DNA from 3 places in the Oceanobacter sp. 4_MG-2023 genome. Region 2 is predicted to be linked to each of the others. Evidence: predicted binding sites of a transcription regulator. Region 2 holds the regulator's gene; each other region holds the start of a gene.
The links. The regulator LexA, encoded in region 2, represses DNA repair genes until DNA is damaged. The targets are predictions, from matches to a motif close to TACTGTNTANNTANACAGTA.
Positions count from the first base shown of each region.

Region 1: uvrD (DNA helicase II) is a predicted target of LexA. The motif match lies at 4,717-4,736, and genes of this name have one in related genera.
Region 3: recA (recombinase RecA) is a predicted target of LexA. The motif match lies at 3,934-3,953, and genes of this name have one in related genera.

Region 1 is NZ_JAUYVV010000008.1:94,930-101,637, reverse strand. Features, by position in the region: gene pstC (phosphate ABC transporter permease subunit PstC) at 1-549, opposite strand, end outside; gene Q8W24_RS08060 (substrate-binding domain-containing protein) at 648-1,688, opposite strand; gene Q8W24_RS08055 (acyl-CoA thioesterase) at 1,990-2,391, shown strand; gene uvrD (DNA helicase II) at 2,487-4,664, opposite strand; gene Q8W24_RS08045 (MurR/RpiR family transcriptional regulator) at 4,812-5,699, shown strand; gene Q8W24_RS08040 (PA3496 family putative envelope integrity protein) at 5,823-6,014, shown strand; gene Q8W24_RS08035 (ammonium transporter) at 6,160-6,708, opposite strand, start outside.
Region 2 is NZ_JAUYVV010000019.1:63,436-70,143, forward strand. Features, by position in the region: gene Q8W24_RS13020 (thiamine phosphate synthase) at 1-52, shown strand, start outside; gene htpG (molecular chaperone HtpG) at 249-2,153, shown strand; gene Q8W24_RS13030 (YfaZ family outer membrane protein) at 2,323-2,898, shown strand; gene Q8W24_RS13035 (DUF6586 family protein) at 2,911-3,393, shown strand; gene Q8W24_RS13040 (hypothetical protein) at 3,461-3,709, shown strand; gene Q8W24_RS13045 (cell division inhibitor SulA) at 3,781-4,224, opposite strand; gene lexA (transcriptional repressor LexA) at 4,282-4,884, opposite strand; gene Q8W24_RS13055 (hypothetical protein) at 5,394-5,771, shown strand; gene Q8W24_RS13060 (SAF domain-containing protein) at 5,840-6,571, shown strand.
Region 3 is NZ_JAUYVV010000040.1:1,198-7,905, reverse strand. Features, by position in the region: gene alaS (alanine--tRNA ligase) at 1-1,859, opposite strand, end outside; gene Q8W24_RS16520 (DUF2892 domain-containing protein) at 2,078-2,281, shown strand; gene Q8W24_RS16515 (regulatory protein RecX) at 2,285-2,860, opposite strand; gene recA (recombinase RecA) at 2,838-3,878, opposite strand; gene Q8W24_RS16505 (CinA family protein) at 4,021-4,503, opposite strand; gene Q8W24_RS16500 (transporter substrate-binding domain-containing protein) at 4,664-6,708, opposite strand, start outside.

The DNA.
Region 1 (6,708 bases), on a different contig from region 2:
ACTGCTCAGAATACCGACAGTTGTCAGTACCGCGACACCCGAGCTGCAGAACAGCAGCACTTTGACAATGCTTTCCACTTCATTACGAGCCCGTAACGCAGGAGCGAGACGCCGCAAGCCGAAGCCAAAACCAGCCAGGGCCAGAGCCAGCACCAGCGTTGTACTCAGCATGCTGTTACGCGACTGCAGGTCTTTCAGATGCAGCACCACAGGAGCCAGTTCCGGGTCGGCTTGTACATTGGCACCACCGGCCAGGTTACGCACCTTGCTCAGTGCCAGACTGATACGATTGCCCCCTTCTGCCTGTACTTCTGCGGGTAACTGCGCCGCCAACAAGCGATCGATCACCGGGGTTTCGAGCACCCCCCAACACAGCATTAACAACAGCGGGGGCAAGCAGGTCCAGAGGGCGACCAGCGAACCATAATGGCCAGGCAGTGAATTCAGGGTCACACCAGGAGTGACCAGAGAACGCGCGCGGCGGGCACCACTCACGTATGCGATAACAAATAATACCGCGATGACAAGTAGCAAAATGCTGAAGGTCATAATGACTAGCCTGAACAGAACAAGAAACAGCCGGTGAGTTTACCGGCCGGAGAATACATCCATGTGACACGCAGCAGGGCAGCACCCTGCATTCAGGCTTACTGACCCAGCAGGGTCAGTGCCTTGACATCCGCAGCCATGGCCCGGCGACGGGATTCATCCATCGGAATCATGCCTTTGTCGGCGAGATAGCCATCTTCACCAATGGCACGCGAGGAGGTGAACTCAGCCAGAAATTCTTCAATCCCCGGAATCACCCCTACGTGGGCTTTTTTAACATAAAAGTGCAGTGACCGACTGACCGGATACTCACTACTGGAAATATTGTCGAAGGTTGGTTCAATCCCATCAATCAGGGAGCCCTGAACCTTGTCTTCATTCTGTTCCAGGAAGCTGTAGCCAAAAATACCGTAGGAATCCGGGCTGGCCGCCAGTTTCTGAACAATCAGGTTATCGTTTTCACCGGCTTCAACGTAGCCACCATCTTCACGCAGACCGTGGCAAATGGCCTTGTATTTGTCTGGATCGGATTTTTTCAGCGCCTTGATAAACGGGAAGGCAGAACAACCCCCTTCCATCGCCAGCTCCACAAACGCATCACGGGTACCGGATGTCGGTGGCGGCCCCAGTACCTTGATTGGCGTGTTATCCAGAGCAGGATTTATTTGCTGCCAGGTTTTATAAGGGTTGGCGATCAGTTTTTCCGAGCCATTCGCAGCCGGTACCATTTTGGCCAGTGCCAGGAAGATTTCCTTGGTAGAAAAGGAAGCCTGGGCGTGTTCGGCGGCATTGGCAAACACAATACCGTCAAAGCCGATGGTCACTTCAACGATCTCTTTAACGCCATTTTTTGCGCACAGCGCAACCTCGGATGCCTTGATACGGCGCGATGAGTTCGTAATGTCAGGGGTTGTGTCGCCAACACCGCTACAAAACAACTTCAAACCACCACCAGAACCCGTGGATTCAACTTTAGGAGTACGAAACTTGCTCGATTTGCCAAAACGTTCAGCAACAACTGTAGAAAATGGATAAACCGTCGATGAACCGACTATGCTGATGTAATTACGCTCAGCAAAAGCACTTTGGCTGAAAACTGATGCCAATAAAACCACACCGGCAGCGAGAGAATGTTTCATGCGATATCCTTCAATGTGACCTGATGATGTCCAGCAGGCAAATCGTTGTCGAAAGGAGGAATTGTCCCGGAGCTGTGTTACATCTACGTGACGCCCCCTTGTTTATTACAAATATGTTGCATTTTGGTTACAGGGGCCTTTTTTTTACCAGACAACAGAACAGTCATACCCCGGTCGAGGCATTACTTTTGTCGTATTGTCTTAAATATTTTTTGACATCATTGATCTCGAGTGCGTCTGTATTGCCCGCGCTAAAAAAGAAGTAAACTTCCTAAAAATAATTTCAAAATCAGGAATCCCTATGAAAGCCAGACCAAAAGACGATTGTGAGCCGAAACCGGATGGAGAACTGACGTTACGGCTGATCCCGTCAAGAGGTGACACCAATACTCATGGGGATATCAGTGGTGGTTGGGTCGTCGCACAAATGGACCACGCGGCCGAAACCGTTGCCAATCGTCTGGCCCAGGGGCGTATTGCCAATGTGGCGCTGGAATCCGTTGTCTTTATGTCTCCGATACGTATCGGAGCGGCGGTGTGTTTTTATACCCGCGTGCTGGAGATCGGCTCATCGTCGATCCGGATTGGCATCGAAGTATGGACCCAGAACCCGAATGAAAACGAGCGCAGAAAGGTCGTGGATGCCGTCTTTGTTTATGTGGCCATTGATGACACCGGGCGTATTCGCCGGGTCCCTCGCTGACCAGGATTCGTCGCTCCTCGATTCCAGAGCAACGTATGCAGCAGCCTGACCGGCCTCGTCACACCAGACCGGTCAGCCGCCAGTTGTATCAATGTCTACAGCGCCTGTAACTTGGCAAAACTGAGCACCAGCCATTTGCTGCCGACATCTTCAAAGTTCACCTGTACCCGCAACCCCGGCCCCTGGCCTTCGAACTGCATTACCGTGCCTTCCCCAAACATCTCATGGTAGACCCGACTGCTCAGGCCAAAAGGCCAGTCCGCCGATATATCTGCTTGCAGTCTGTGATTCCCCGTTCTTGATCGTCGGGCACTCAGAGGTCGTGATACTGTATTTTTCAAACGCACTTCATCCATCAGTTCTGTCGGGATTTCACGAATAAATCGCGAAGGAGTACTAAAATTTTCTTGCCCATGCAAACGTCGGCTCTCGGCGTATGTGATCACCAACTGATCCATCGCCCGGGTGATACCGACGTAAGCCAGACGCCGTTCTTCTTCCAGTCCATCGGCATCATCCATCGACATCTTGTGAGGAAACAAGCCATCTTCCAGACCGGTTAATACCACCTGGGGAAACTCCAGTCCTTTGGCAGAGTGCAGCGTCATCATCTGCACCGCATCTTCATGTTCATCCGCCTGCCCCTCTCCGGCATCCAGCGCGGCGCTATCGAGGAACTGCGCCAACAGGCTGATATCCTCATCATCACCACCTTCAAACACCTTGGCGGCATTCACCAGCTCTTCCAGGTTTTCGACTCGGGCCTGGCCTTTCTCACCTTTTTCCTTGCGGTGATGCTCAATCAGGTTGGTTTGGGCAAGTACCTGCTCCACCAGCTCATGCAATTCAAGGTCGTCAATGCCGACACTCATTTCATCAACCAGCGTCATAAAACCAGCGACAGCCGTACCAGCCCGTTTTGACAGGCCGCCGGCCGCTACCACCGAAGCACAGGCATCCCACAGTGAACAACCCTGATCCCGCGCCACTGAGCGCAAGGTATCGAGGGTTTTTTCGCCAATGGCCCGGGCTGGAATATTAATCACCCGCTCAATGGCTGCATCATCCTGGCGGTTGAGCAGCAAGCGCAGATAGGCCATGGCGTTCTTGATTTCCAGACGCTCGTAAAAACGCTGGCCACCATAGATGCGATACGGAATCCCTGCCCGCAGCATGGCTTCTTCCAGCGTTCTGGATTGCGCATTGGAGCGATAGAGAATGGCCATATCGACCCGGGCACGCCCCTGCTTGGCCCAGACATCCACCAGATCGGCGATATAACGTGCTTCGTCCTGCTCATTAAACGCACGGTACAGACGAATCGGATCACCCTTGGCACCGGTGGTATGTAACTCCTTGCCCAGGCGGCCACTGTTGTTCTTGATGACGGCATTGGCAGCATCCAGAATCGTCGCCGTGGAGCGGTAGTTTTGCTCCAGCTTGATCATTTCTGCACCCGCAAAGTCCTGTTGGAAGTTGCGGATATTGCCTACATTCGCGCCACGCCAGCCGTAAATCGACTGATCGTCATCCCCCACTGCCATAACTGATACGGTGTTACCGGCCAGCAAACGAATCCAGGCATATTGGATATTGTTGGTATCCTGGAATTCGTCCACCAGAATATGGCTGAAGCGTTGCTGGTAATGTTGCAGCAAATCGGGGTTATGCAACCAGAGCTCGTGGGCACGCAGCAGGATTTCACCAAAATCGACCATGCCATTTTGCTGACAGTTGTCTTCATAGATTTGATAAAACTGCTGCAGGGTGCGAGTAAAGTTATCGGCCGACGGGATAACATGCGCCGCACGGCGCCCTTCGTCTTTCTGTTCGTTGATAAACCACTGCAATTGTCTTGGCGGGTAACGACTGTCGTCGATGTTGTTGGCTTTCATCAGTCGCTTGATCAGGCGCAACTGGTCATCGCTATCCAGAATCTGGAAGTACTGGGGCAAGCGGGCTTCACGCCAGTGATGCTTCAGCAATCGATGCGCCAGGCCGTGAAAGGTACCGACCCACATGCCACTGGCAGGTACATCCAGCAGTTGCTCCAGCCGGCCACGCATTTCCCTGGCCGCCTTGTTGGTAAAGGTTACCGCCAGCACAGCAAAGGGTGAGACGTTTTCCACCTTGAGCAACCAGGCAATCCGGTGCACCAATACCCGTGTTTTACCCGAGCCGGCACCGGCCAATACCAGCTGGTGAGGAGATTGGGCAGCCACCGCGTTGCGCTGGCCGTCATTTAATTGATCAATTATCAGTGAAGTATCCATGTCGCGAGTTTACCAGATTGCAACCGTCACGGCAGATTCTGATCGACAATCACCCTGTTTATCCGTACAGCGGGAGATTTAACAGGACGATGACAGTGAGGCACTCTATAATCCGTGACCAAATTTTAATTATTCGGACTCATTAGAGTGAGAAATAGCCCGATTCTGGCCGAAATATCCGCAGCCATCCCCAACTTACGTAAATCTGAAGTCAAGGTGGCTGAATACGTACTGCGGTCGCCACAGCAAGTGATGCATATGCGCATCGTCGATCTGGCTCAAGAAGCCCAGGTCAGCGAGCCAACGATTGTGCGCTTTTGCCGGGGCATCGGCTGCAACAGTTTTCAGGAATTCAAGGTGCGAGTGGCTCAGGAAATGGCCATCACCAACAATATTGGTCAATTTGCTATCGCCACAGACGACAGCATCGACAATATTTGCAGCAAAATTGCCGATACCACCATTCAGCGGCTGCATCAGGTCAAATCACAACTGAAGCCTGAGCAGGTTGGCGTCGCCGCCAATGCCATCAGCATGGCAACCCGAGTCGAATTCTACGGCTATGGTGCCTCCGGTGCGGTAGCGATCGATGCCCAGCACAAGTTTTTCCGTCTTCAGGTGGCCACCGCAGCCTACAGTGACCCGCATATGCAAGCCATGTCTGCGGTCACCCTCGGGCCTGAAGATGTCGCAGTGGCCATTTCCCAAAGTGGTCGCACCAAGGATTTGCTTAACTCGATTGCCCTGGCCCAGCATCATGGCGCCAAGGTAGTGAGCCTGGCACCCGCCAATACTGCGGTCAGCAAACAGGCCGACTATCCGATTCATATCAATATTGAAGAAGATACCGATCAGTTTACGCCAATGACATCCCGCATTGCTCACCTGATGGTGATCGACATGCTGGCGGTTGCTGTTACCCAGCGTCGCGGCCCTGAATTTGCCCGCCACCTCACCAACATCAAGCGCAGCATCAAATCGCTACGATTGGAGCAGGGCAACGAGCCGTTTGATCCCAAAAACATCACCCGCTAGCCTCTCACCTGCCCGCAGCAGCAACTAGGTCATGGAAACATCAATCTGTCTTGTCACTGTCATTGGAATGCAACTTCGAGCATCAAACATCGTCATAGCCAAATCAATCCAAGGAGAGTGACGATGTCAGCAATAACCAAACTTGAATCTCATGAACAGGTTGTGACGTTTGATAGTCAGGGCAAGGTCGTTGTTAACAAGACCAGCAAGGTGTCTTCCAAAGTCATTGCCCGGCGGGCAATTGAAGCCCATAGCGAACGCAAGCATCTGGAACAGGACTTTGACCGCTACTACGACAACCTGCTCGACCTCTAAACTCTTGTTATTTTGCCAGCCCGACCAGTAACACTCTGTCGCTACATTGATCAGTAACCCAAATAACAGACATAAAAAAACCCGGCAAATCATTGCCGGGTTTTTAGCGGGAATCCGTTACCGCAGATTACTGTCTCAGACGAACTTACTTGCCAGTAAATTCAGGGTACGCTTCCATACCACATTCTGAAATATCAACACCTTCGTATTCAGCTTCTTCGCTCACACGCAGACCCATGACGGCTTTGATAGCGCCCCAAGCGATCAGTGATGTGATAAAGACCCAGACGAAGATAGTGATTGCACCCATCAGCTGGCCACCGATAGAAGCGCCGTCATTAGTGAACGGAACAACGATCAGACCAAACAGACCAACAACACCGTGAACAGAGATCGCGCCAACCGGATCATCAATCTTCATTTTGTCGAGAGTCAGGATGGAGACAACAACAATCAGACCACCGATAAAGCCGATGATGGTTGCAGCGAAAGGCGTCGGCGTAGAAGGCTCAGCAGTAATTGCTACCAGGCCAGCCAGTGCACCGTTCAGACACATGGTCAGATCCGCTTTGCGGAACAACACATAAGCCAGCAACAAGGCACCAATCAGACCACCAGCAGCCGCAGCATTTGTGTTAGTGAACACAACAGCAACCGCATTGGCATTGGCGATATCGCCCAGTTTCAGAACAGA
Region 2 (6,708 bases):
ACGGAAATCACAACACCTGTCACCCCGGATCTGTACGATTTGTAAGCACTGAACTGCCTTTATATCGCCTGTTGGCATGGTATTTTCTGACACTGGCGTTGATAGATGTCTCTTTGGGCTTGAAAAGCGATGGGCTGTCCCCACCTTGTAGCCATGACATGTAGCGACCACTCGTATTGTGAGTGGTCGCCGGTTTTTTGATACAGGTAACGGAGTACACCGTGGGTGTACTGAGACAGGAGACAGGCATGACCGTAGCTAGCAAAGAAACGCTTGGTTTTAAAACCGAAGTAAAACAACTGTTGCATTTGATGATTCACTCCTTGTATTCCAACAAGGAAATTTTCCTGCGTGAATTGATTTCCAATGCGTCGGATGCTTGCGACAAATTGCGTTTTGAAGCGTTACAAAACGACGCTCTGTTTGAAGGCCAGAGTGAACTGGCGGTGCATATCGATTTTGATGCCGATGCGCGCACCCTGACCATTACCGATAACGGCATTGGTATGAACCGGGATGATGTTATCAATCATCTGGGTACCATTGCCAAATCAGGTACTGCCGAGTTTCTTGGCAACCTGACTGGTGATCAAAAACAGGATTCCCAGCTGATCGGCCAGTTTGGTGTCGGTTTCTACTCTGCCTTTATTGTGGCCGACAATGTCGTGGTGGAAACCCGTCGTGCCGGAGAAGCAGCGGACCAGGGGGTTCGGTGGGAATCCGCCGGTGAAGGCGATTTCTCGCTGGAGCCAATCGACAAGCCTGAACGCGGTACAAAAATCATCCTGCATCTGAAAGCCGATGAAGCTGAGTTTGCTGATAACTACCGTCTGCGCTCACTGATCAAAAAGTATTCTGACCATATTGCGGTACCGGTTTTCTTGCCACCAGAAATCAGTGCCGATGACGAGGCTGAAGACAGCGAAGCCAGCAAGGCACCTGAAGCGGTTAACCAGGCCAAAGCCATGTGGACCCGCTCCCGTTCAGAATTGACGGATGAAGAGTATCAGGAGTTCTACAAACACATTTCCCATGACTGGAATGAGCCACTGACCTGGATGCACAACCGGGTGGAAGGCAAACTGGATTACACCAGCCTGCTGTATATTCCCTCCAAGGCACCGTTCGACATGTGGAACCGCGACAGTGCCCGGGGCCTGAAGCTGTATGTGCAACGCGTCTTTATTATGGACGATGCCGAGCAGTTCCTGCCGCTGTACCTGCGTTTTGTAAAAGGGGTGCTGGACTCCAACGACCTGTCGCTGAACGTCTCTCGTGAGATCCTGCAACAAGACAAGCAGGTCGACAGCATGCGTTCGGCACTGGTCAAACGTATCCTCGATACCTTGACCAAACTGGCGAAAAACGACAGCGAAAAATACCAGACCTTCTGGAACGAATTTGGTGACGTATTAAAAGAAGGCCCAGCGGAAGACAATGGCAACAAGGAAAAAATTGCCGCCTTGTTCCGCTTTGCCACTTCGACCAGCGAAGGCGAAGCCCAGACCGTTAGCCTGGCGGATTATGTCGCGCGTATGCATGAAGGCCAGACAAAAATCTACTACATCACCGCCGAATCCCACGCGGCTGCCATGGGTAGCCCACACATCGAATATTTCCGCAAAAAAGGTATCGAGGTCCTGTTGCTGACCGATCGTGTGGATGAGTGGATGGTTGGTCATCTGAATGCCTTTGATGGCAAGTCATTCCAGGACATCACCAAAGGTGAACTGGACCTTGATGAACTCGCTGATGAAGATGAAAAGAAACAACAGGAAACCCTGCAGGAAAGCCATAAAAGCCTGACTGAGCGGTTGGAAAAAGTACTGCCGGATGTCAAGGATGTACGAGTCACCTCACGGTTGACCGATTCTCCCGCCTGTCTGGTGGTCGGCCAGTTTGATATGGGTGGCCATATGCGGCGCATGCTGGAAGCCGCTGGTCAGTCGATGCCAGAGCCGGAGATTACGCTGGAAATCAACCCGACGCATCCGCTGATCGAGCGTCTGGATCATGAACAGGATGAAGACCGTTTTGCTGAACTGGCTGGTCTGATCCATGCCCAGGCGCAGTTGGCCGAAGGCAGCCAGTTGAAAAATCCGGCGGAATACGTAGGTAAACTGAACAAACTGCTGCTGGATCTGATGAAGTAAAGCGCGTGCGCCACCCGTGTTGGCGGGTGGCGAACTGCTTCAAATTAGCGTCAGTTTTTGTAATCTGTGCATGTTACCGATTGCCGGGCACTGCTAATATGCCCGCACTTGTTATTTGATGCCCCGGCCGCAGTTCTGCTGGCCGGGGTTTACTGTTTTTGGGGGAATTATGAAAGGAATGACTCTGGCTGTTCGTCGGGTTATGGCTGCTTCTGCACTGTCATGCCTGGCAATGAGTGCCCAGGCGGGTGGCGCTCTGGATCTCAGTCTCGCCAATGATGCTGTCCGTATTGCTTATGATGGTACGCAGGCAAGCTCAGGCTTGCATATGAACCTGTCGGCCCTGCACGATATGGACGATGGCAATATGCTGGGTGCCGGTGTACATGTTGTCGATTTGCGCAAGCCGCACGGTAATCTGTATATCGGAGTGGGTGCCAAGGCCTTTGCTTTTGAAAGTGACCACTACGATGGTGCAGCTCTGGGTGTTGGTGGCTTTTTCCGTGCTGCCATTCCAACTCATCCGGATGTCAGTTTCGCCGCTTACGCCTATTATGCGCCTGCGGTTGTCTCTTTTGGTGATGCCGAAAACCTGATCAACAGTGATTTTCGTGCCCAGTATGCGGTGATTCCTTCCGCCCGTGTCTATGCTGGTTATCGTTATAATGGTATTCGTGTCGAACATATGGATGAACGCTACAAGTTGGGTGATGGCTGGCATTTGGGCCTGACACTGGACTTCTGATCTGTGGCCGCCATGAACTGGGTTGGACAGACCAATCAGCGCCTGTATCAATGCCGGCTGCTGCTGGAGCAATTACCTGCAGCCGCGGAGGCGAACCTGGGTCAGGCTTTGACTCAGGGGTTAAATGATGCAGCGCTGTTGCAGCTGCTGGCCGCTTATCGGTGTTATCTGAATGAGCTGGCACAGGCAGCCGGTGTGAACAGCCGAGTGGAATCGCTGCCACAATTGTTGCAGCAAACGTCTCTGGTGACGGGTGATATGCGCCAGTGGCAGGCGTTGTCCGAAGACGTGTTCAGCTGGTTTTACCGTTTTTTGCAAGCGGTGGAACAGCTGGGTTGGCCAGCGCTATCAGGCGTGGAGCCAATGTTGGCGACGCGCCTGATTACCTCGACGGCCGACGATCCGGTGTCGGGGGATGGAGAGGATGTGTCCGGTTGGCTGGCCTGCTTTCATCAGCTTATCGATGAGCAACGAGCCAATCAGCGCGAATCCTGAAATTCTGCCCTGCGTGTGTTTGTCGCACCTGTGTTAGACTGATCAGTCACTTTTTATGAGACGATATATGGCACGCTTTTTCGAGATTATTGAGCTTTCCAATGGGGATGTTGCATTACGTCGGGCCGATGAGCAAGACGGTGATGCATTAATGCGAATCCACTTTTCAGAGGATGCCAAAGCCAGCTTGAGTGAGCACCATATGGATGTTGCACGTGTGATGTTGGAAGCCGGTGTCCGTAAGGTCAGCGAGCTGTCGGGCATGGATGTGGATGATGACTTTGATGTTGAAGAACACAGCTATCCGCTGCATTAAATGCTTCGCTGGGTAATGAAAAAACGGGTAGCCTGGCTACCCGTTTTTTATGCGCGACTGTTATATGTATGTCAGAGGTTTGGGCGGACCTGTACCAGTACGACATGGCTGCCACTCTGCCGTGCCAGACTATGCAAGCGGCGACGTTCACGCTGGCTGATATTCCCTTGCCATTCAATAATCAGGTGACTATTACCACTGTTGAGAATGCGTTGGCACAACAGTTGTTGGGTATCTGCCTGGAGATCGATATGAATAACCGGTGCCTTGTCGAGATTCATATCAGCCAGTGATCGTTTGTTCAGCGTTCGGTTAGGGCTGAGCCACATCAGCCAGCGGTCACTGGCATTACAATGCGCCAGCATGGGTAATAGCTGCATCGGCTGGATCGCGCTGTCATCAGAGACAATCACTTCGGTCAGGCTGCCACAGGCGTGTGGCTTGCTTGTTATCGGGTTGATACTCGTAAACGGCAATACGGGCTGACGATCGACTGGCAAGCTGAGTTGGCGCATACAAAACCTCGTGAATGACTACTGACCGATACTGGCTGTCTTGTCTGGGCGGATTGATTAGTGATTACGGCGGATGACTCCGACATACAAACCTTCGATATTGAATTCCTGCTGACGCAAATCGACTTCGATCGGTCGGTAGGCGTCGTTTTCGGCGTGTAACAGCACCTTGTTACGATTTTTTTCCAGGCGTTTGACGGTGACTTCGTTTTCGACCCGGGCCACCACAATCTGACCGTTACGGGCGCTTTCACACTTGTGTACCGCAATCAGGTCGCCATTAAAAATCCCGACGTTTTTCATGCTGTCGCCTTGTACTTCCAGCAGATAATCGGCACTTGGCTTGAAGAAATTGGCGGGCAAGCTGCAGTATTCCTCGATATGTTCCTGGGCAAGGATCGGCTCACCGGCAGCCACGCGGCCAACGACTGGCAGGCCTTCCGGTTCCGTGCCGATAATCCGGATACCCCGGGAGGCACCGGGCATGATGGCGATTGCGCCTTTGCGTGCCAGTGCCTTGAGATGTTCTTCTGCGGCGTTGGGGGATTTGAATCCCAGTTCCTTGGCGATTTCTGCACGAGTGGGTGGAAAACCGGTTTCTTCCAGTGCGGATTTGATCAGGTTGAGTACCTGCTGCTGTCTGGCGGTGAGCTTGATCATAGGGTTTCCATATCTGTTTATCTGTACAGTAGATGTGAATATATACAGTAAAAAACACTGTGTAAACCCACAGTAGTTGATCTTTTCCGGGTTGGTTGCCTGCGAGGTTCCGGTACTGGGCTGTTTCTGATTCTCAAATTACTTTTCATTTTGCGAATCAAAAAACGTCATGCCATGGCAAAGTCAGGTATTGAGAGGCATTACGTTTTGTTATTGAGCTGATATTCAGGGTTTCTGGTGCAGGCCAGGATATTTTATAAAATATTCCGGCATCGCTGTAACCCGCATTAATAAAGGGTTTTTATGTTTCTAGGGCTGGCAAATATGGTGTTTTTGTATCGCCGGATACGCCGCTGGAAAGGGTATTTCAAAAATTGGCACAACGGCTGCAATACCCATGTAACCCCGGTTAACGACTGGCTAGAGCAGAGTAAACAAGGGGTTAACAATGAAATGCTTGAACGTTTTTACAGCCTATAAAATACCTAAAATGCAATGAGGATTACATTATGACAACTTCAATTACGGCGCATAAAACCAGACAGGGTGGTTTCGTTATGACCTCGGAGCTGGTGCTGCTGGTGACTACCATGGTGGTCGGTTTGACAGTGGGTCTGGTGACCATGCGCGATGCACTGACAGCAGAAATGGAAGACGTTGCGGAAGCCATTGGCAGCCTGGATCAGACCTACGCATTTAATGGTCTGGTGAATGGCGAAAGTACCGCCGCCGTCGAAGGGTCGGTTTATGGCGACGCGCCAGATGTGATTGCCGGGGACAATACCGAGTTTACCTTCGTCACCGCCACCGCACTGGAAGGTGGTGCAACGGCTGCCAGTCTGGGTGCCAGTTCTGCTGCTGTTGCAGGGACCTTGACTGCTCCTTGATCGCCTGATCAGGTTCTGACCAATGGGTCAGAACCTTTATTCGTTCAGTGGTTACGGAGGAATGGATCATGAAACGCAGATTAAACGGCAGTGCCATTGTTGGTTTGACGGTATTTTCTATTTCAGCGTTGCTGACCGCGGTGCTGGGATATCGCCAGATCGACAAGATGAATTACCACACGGTGCTGGTGGCTAACCAGACCTTGACCGCCGGTACCCTGGTGACTGAAAACACACTGACGATGCACGAAATTGAAAAAACGGATCGACAGGCGCTGGATGCCAGTCTGGTGGTCGGCAAGGTGCTCAAGGTGGCTAAACAAGCGGGCATGCCTTTTTATTTTGGTGAGCTTGCGGCTCCGGATATCCCGACGTTATCGGAACGACTGGCGGATAATCGTGTTTTATATACCTTGACCGTCAGCCACGGTTCCATCCCGGTTTCGCAAATACAGTCTGCAGACCGTTTTGATGTGCTGGTCAAGAATGCCCAGGGCGTGCGTAAGGCGGCCAGTAATATTCGTATGGTTGGTTCCATGAAAGCGCTGCGGGCAAGTGCGGGTAAATCGGGCAATCATTTGTCGTATCAGGGAGATACCACGCTGGTGATTTCGATATTGCCGGAAGAGGTGTATCCGCTGGCGGCGATCAATAATTCGGATACCGTCAGTCTGGTGCTGCATAATCCGGCGACGGCAGAGGTGGCCACCCAGGCTGTCTGGATGCCGACAGCACCGCAGAATCATACGATTGATGTTTATTCCGGGCTGACGAAAAAAACTGTCATTGTTCATCGCTAGGCCGGAGTCAGACTCCGGTTTTACTGTTTTTGCCTGAGTGGTGAGTGGGCAGCGGCGTTTGTTCCTTGCCCTTGCCCTTGCCCTTGCGCTTGCCGATCAGAGTTTATCCTGTCTCTGTCTCTGTCTCTGTCTCTGTC
Region 3 (6,708 bases), on a different contig from region 2:
GCACGAATCTGGCGATTCACCAGGGTTTCAATCTGCTGCAGTTCGTCCGGCTTGATCGCTTCCAGATGAGAAAAGTCGAAGCGTAACTTGTCATACGTTACCAGCGAGCCTTTCTGTGCCACATGGGCACCCAACACTGTGCGCAAGGCAGCGTGTAACAGGTGAGTAGCCGAGTGATGCAAGGAGGTCGCCAAACGCTTTTCAGCATCAACCGTGGCGGTCAGTGTATCTCCGGCCTTAACCTGGCCTTCGACCAGCACCCCTTGATGCAAGTGGTTCTTGCCTTCTTTGGTGGTGTCCTTAACCTGGAACACAACCCCGGCTGCAGTCAGAAAGCCGGTATCCCCTGCCTGACCACCGCTTTCGGCGTAAAAAGCGGTTTCGTCCAGCACCAGCGTGGCTTCGTCACCGGCTTGTAGCTCAGCCACGGCTTCGCCATTTTTGAACAGTGCTTTCACCGTACCGGTATTCTCCAGTGCGTCATAACCGCAGAACCGGGTATCGCCGTCAATCGTCAGTCCGGTGCCATGCTGGGCACCAAAGTTACCGGCAGCACGGGCTTTTTGACGCTGCTTGTCCATTTCGACATCAAAACCGGCTTCATCTACCTTGAGATTACGCTCACGTGCTACGTCGGCGGTCAAATCCAGCGGGAAACCGTAAGTGTCATACAGGCGGAAAGCGGTTTCACCGGGAATGGTGTCGCCTTCCAGTGTTTCAATCGCAGCATTCAGAATCGCAATGCCCTTGTCGAGGGTCTTGGCGAACTGCTCTTCTTCCAGACGCAGTACCTTTTGCACATGAGACGACAGTTCAGCCAAATCAGGATAGGCCTCACCCATCTGTTCAACCAATGCCGGGACCAGAGTGTGGAAAAAGCCAATCGGAGCGCCCAGCATATGACCATGACGAACGGCACGGCGAATAATACGACGCAAAACGTAACCACGGCCTTCGTTGGACGGCAGAACCCCATCGATCACCAGAAAGCTGGTAGAACGAATATGGTCGGCAATCACCCTCAGCGACTTGTTCTCGGTATCCTGACAGCCGGTGGCTTTCGCCGCAGCCGCCAGCAACGCCTGGAACAAGTCGATTTCGTAATTGCTGTGGACACCTTGCTTGATGGCTGCAATACGCTCCAGCCCCATGCCGGTGTCTACCGATGGTTTTGGCAATGGCAGCATTTCACCGTCGGGCTGACGGTCAAACTGCATAAAAACGATATTCCAGATTTCGATAAAGCGATCGCCGTCTTCTTCCGGTGATCCTGGAGGCCCACCCCAAATATGCTCGCCGTGGTCATAAAAAACTTCAGAGCAAGGGCCACAAGGCCCGGTGTCACCCATTTGCCAGAAGTTGTCTGACGCAAAACGACTGCCTTTGTTGTCACCGATGCGGACAATTTTATCTGCCGGGACACCCATTTTTTTATTCCAGATGTCAAAGGCTTCGTCATCATCGGCATATACCGTGACCATCAGCTTCTCGACCGGCAGGCCCAGCCAGTCTTTTGAGGTCAGTAGCTCCCAGGCAAAGCGGATGGCGTCTTCTTTGAAATAATCACCAAAGCTGAAGTTACCCAGCATTTCAAAGAAAGTGTGATGACGGGCGGTGTAACCGACATTCTCTAGGTCGTTGTGCTTGCCACCAGCGCGAACACAACGCTGTGACGAGACCGCTCGGCTGTAGCTGCGCTGGTCTTGTCCGAGAAAGACATCCTTGAACTGCACCATGCCAGCGTTGGTAAACAGCAGCGTTGGATCATTGGCAGGAATCAAAGGACTGGATGGCACCACCTCGTGCCCTTTGGAGGCAAAGAAATCGAGGAATGCCTGGCGAATATCTGCGCTTTTCATACGAGGGCGTAATTCCGAAGGTTGGTTGCATCAAAGCGGCAGTATAGCGGTTTGCTCCGCTTTGTCCGAGTCCTGCCCTCTTGCAAAGCAGAAATTCACAAGAAATCGCTTGACCTGACCTCAAAACAAAATAACCATACAGTTATATTTGAATGTTCTGATATCGCAGATACATTCACATACTCCCCCTGAAATTTACTTGACTCGAGGTTATAGCCATGAATGTCGACCGTATGGTACTTGCGCTTGCCGGATGCTTTATTTTAGTGAGTGTGGCCCTGTCCCAGTTTCACCATGTGTACTGGCTCTGGTTTACTGCCTTTGTTGGCGCCAATCTGTTTCAAGCCGCGTTTACCGGCTTTTGTCCGTTGGCCATTATCCTGAAAAAGGTGGGCATCAAGGCAGGCTGTGCGTTTTCCTGAGTACTACCAGTCCCAGCGCTCGTCCTGCTCATCGTGAGCTTCACAACAGGCATCCAGTGCGTACTGAATCTGGTCTGGGTTAAACCCGCGATAGCCTAGAAAACGGTAAAGACGGGCTTTTTCTTTCTGATCAGCAAGGCGGATTTTGGCCAGTTCGCCACGCACCCCCAATTTTTTGGCGGCTCCGGCTCTGGCCAATTCAAACCAGTCAGCATCGCTGTCTGCCAATGTCATGCGGACAATATCGTCAGCAACCCGTCGCTGCCGCAACTCTTGCTGGATACGTAATGGCCCCTGCCCCCGCTGAAAACGGGTACGCAAAAAAGATCGAGCAAAACGCTCATCACTTTGCCAGCCCCGTTGAGCAAAATCATCCAGAATATCGGTCAATAATGGCTCGAAAGAAAGACGGATAGCGTCGTCGATTTGTCCATAAAAACGGCGTGTCAGCTTACTGTGTAATTCATCACGGCTGTGTTCGCGGCGGGACAGCAGGTCGATACCAGCCTGGCGTAGCTGCGGGCGCAGTTCCACCAGACTGGCGATAGTGCATGGCTCAGTCTTCTTTGGCTTCGACATTGTCTTTGTCGGCAGGCTGCTCCAGGTTGGGGACAACAATCAGCTGGGCACGGATACCGGCTTCGATTTCAGCGGCAATTTCCGGATGTTCTTCCAGATATGCGGCGGCATTGGCCTTGCCCTGACCGATCTTGTTGTTCTGGTAGCTGTACCAGGCACCGGCTTTCTGTACCAGTTCACACTTCACACCCAGATCAATAATCTCGCCCATATGGTAGATACCCGCGCCATACATGATCTGGAATTCTGCTTGTCTGAAGGGAGGAGCGACCTTGTTCTTGACCACTTTGACACGGGTCTCGTTACCAATGGCTTCATCACCCTGCTTGACCGAACCCGTACGGCGGATATCCAGACGAACGGAGGAATAAAACTTCAAGGCATTACCACCGGTAGTGGTTTCCGGGCTGCCAAACATAACGCCGATTTTCATCCGAATCTGGTTGATAAAAATCACCAGACAGTTGGCGTTTTTGACGTTACCGGTAATTTTACGCAGCGCTTGAGACATCAACCGGGCTTGCAGGCCAACGTGGCTGTCGCCCATTTCCCCTTCGATTTCGGCTTTTGGAGTCAGCGCTGCCACAGAGTCAATCACAATGACATCGACCGCGCCAGAACGTACCAGGCTGTCGCAGATTTCCAGCGCCTGCTCACCGGTATCCGGTTGGGAAACCAGCAGACTGTCGAGGTCGATACCGAGTTTTTCGGCATACAGAGGATCCAGCGCATGTTCCGCATCGATAATGGCAACCGTCTTGCCCTGTTTCTGCGCCTGCGCCATGGTTGATAAACACAGGGTGGTTTTACCTGAACTTTCCGGCCCGTAAATTTCAACAATACGCCCCATTGGCAAACCGCCGATGCCGAGCGCGATATCCAGCCCTAGGGAACCGGTAGAAACCGCGGGAATGGCTTCACGGGGCTGCTCGCCCATCTTCATGATGGCACCCTTGCCAAACTGACGTTCAATCTGACCCAGAGCAGCGTCAAGGGCTTTTTGTTTGTTCGCGTCCATTGAATATCCTCTAATCACCAGGGCGTCAAATTCACTGGCTGGCCCGGAAAGTTTTTACTGTAAATTTGACCAGTAGTTAAACACAAATTCCTATCAGCGCCAACCCGGCAAAGTGTTTTTTACTGGATGGATTCACAGTTTTTTATGCCTGCTCCAGCCAGCGGGTCAACCCCAGGATGGCATGGGCAATGGCTTGCTGGCGTACCGCAGCACGGTCACCATCAAAATGGCAACATTCGGCACCAATACGGCGATGATTCCCCCAGGCAAACCAGACGGTACCGACTGGTTTGCCGGGTACGGCTCCACCCGGCCCGGCGATACCACTGACCGACACCGCCACATCAGCACGGCTGTTACTCACCGCACCAGCCACCATTTCTCTGACCGTCGCTTCACTGACCGCACCATCCACCACCAGCGTCTCTTTCGATACATCCAGCAGTTGCATCTTGGCCTCGTTTGAATAGGTCACAAACCCGCAATCGAACCAGGCTGATGAGCCAGGCAGGTCGGTACAGGCAGCAGCGATACCGCCACCAGTGCAGGATTCCGCCGTCGCCAGACGCCAGTGGCGCAGCAGTAGTTGATTGGCAAGGTCTTCCGTCAGGCTGTTCAGATTCATAGTCTCCTCCAGATACCTCCAGTGTACCGCGTTGCAGAACGACTGGTTAGAGGGGGCGGTTCCAGGGAGCATCAACCGTTGATAATCTTGACCCACAGACCATGAACAAGTGTTTTATGATGGTTGTTTCATAGCTCCGGACATTCACCAGTGCTCTGGCTCAGTCCGTTGCTTCAGAGACGTAACAGGTCTCGTCGTCACCTGCAATTACAGCGACCACGACGCAATTACGCCCTCGGCTTTTGGCCTGGTAAAGAGCCTTGTCGGCTTTCAGCAGCAGTTGGCGGGCACTCTGCCCGGGCTGGAGGCTTTCAACCAGGCCAATACTGGTAGTGACGTGATCAGCATCTTCGAACTGTTCCGCGGCAATGGCTGTGCGTATTTTTTCTGCCAACCGATAGGCAAGCGCTGCGCTGGTATCTGGCAGAATAATCATGAATTCTTCCCCACCCCAACGGCCAATCTGGTCGCTGGTGCGCGTATTATCTTCCAGCAGACGGGCCATGCGCTTCAGTACTTCATCCCCCAGCAAATGGCCATACTGGTCGTTGATCTGCTTGAAGTGGTCGATATCCAATATGATGACAGAGAAAGACGATCCTTCCCGCTGCTGATCTTCCAGCACCTTGTCCAGCTGACGCTCAATCGACAGACGATTCGCCAGACCAGTCAGGTTATCGGTTGTGGACAGTATCGACAGCTCGCTGTTTTTACGATTCAGCTCGGAGTTGGTGTCTTGCAGTTGCTGTTCCGCCTGATGCCGCAATTCCATCTCGGTTTTCAAACGCTGGTTCAGACGCGCCAGCTTCCAGTTCCAAAGCACAATGGCCAGCATAATCACTGACACTAGCGCTGCCAGCTTCCACACCAAGTGGTAATTCACCTGTTGCTCAAATGTCACGGCGACCCAGCGCTGAAACACTTTGGAACGCTCTTCTTCAGTGATGTAGTCGGTGGCTTTATTAAACATCGAAAGCAGCTCGGGCGTATCGTTACGCACAGCAATTGCCAGCTTCCAGTCTTCATCCAGACGGCCACCAATCTTGAGATCAATAAAACGGTCCTTGCGGATGGCATGACCGATCGGGGCGATCGCTCCAATCATGCCGAATATCCGGCCTTCTTCAACCTGGCGCAGACCGGTGCTGATATCGGGCAGCTCAATCACCTCCAGGCTCGGATAATCCTGCTGCAGCTTGGTCAGCAACCCATATCCTTGAGGCACTCCGATGGTTTGCTGGTCGAGTGATTTCAGGCCATCCACAAACAACGATCGTTCCTGAATGGCAATCACCAGTGGCAAACGCAAATATGGTTTGGTGAAGTTCAGCTGACGTACGGCGTCCGGAGTTTCAAATGCCGCCGACATGATGTCGCAACGGCGGCTTTTGGCGTACTCCAGCGACTGCGCGGTACTGTCGGTCTGAACCAGGGTCAGGCCAATCCCGATACGGTCGGCCATCAGGCCCAGATAATCCGCCACCATGCCTTCGTGCTTACCGCCCGTGCCGATTTTTTCCAGCGGCATCCAGTCGGGGTTGGCGCAATAAGTAATGTTGGGCTGTTTTTCCAGGTAGGCTTTTTCGCTGGCGGTCAGCGCCATACCGCTGCCGGGTCTGGCAATATAGTTTTCATTGCCCATCCAGCGCTGGGAAATAGTTGCTTGCTCATCACGGGACAAGGAGTCCACGGCACGGTCCATAATTCCCTGCAGAATCGGCCAGTCCGAACGGACGCCAATCCGTAAATTGGCCAGATCCGGTTGGCCAATATCGACTTCACCGGAAATGGTGAGGTCATTCAACATATTGCCGGCAATCAGGTGGTTAAAGACCGCCGCTTCGCCGACTGCCGCATCAGCCTTGCCAATGGAAACGGCTTTCAGCCCGTCAATGGCATTTTTCACCAGATGCAGTTTGATCTCCGGGTATTCCTTGCCGAGCACTTCTTCATAAAAAAAGCCTCGCGGGACAGCAACGGTTTTACCTTTCAGGCTGTCGATGTTTTCGTATTTGTTACTTTTTTTACTGGCAATAATGTTTGGATTAACAGCATACGGACGGGTAAAACGGATGTACTGCCGCCGCTCCGGGGTATTCACAATATTGAGCATCATATCCAGCTGGCGATTGCTGATCATATGAAGAAAATCCCCCCAACCCGGGCCACTGATGTACTCAATACGAAAGCCGGTCTTTTGAGCAA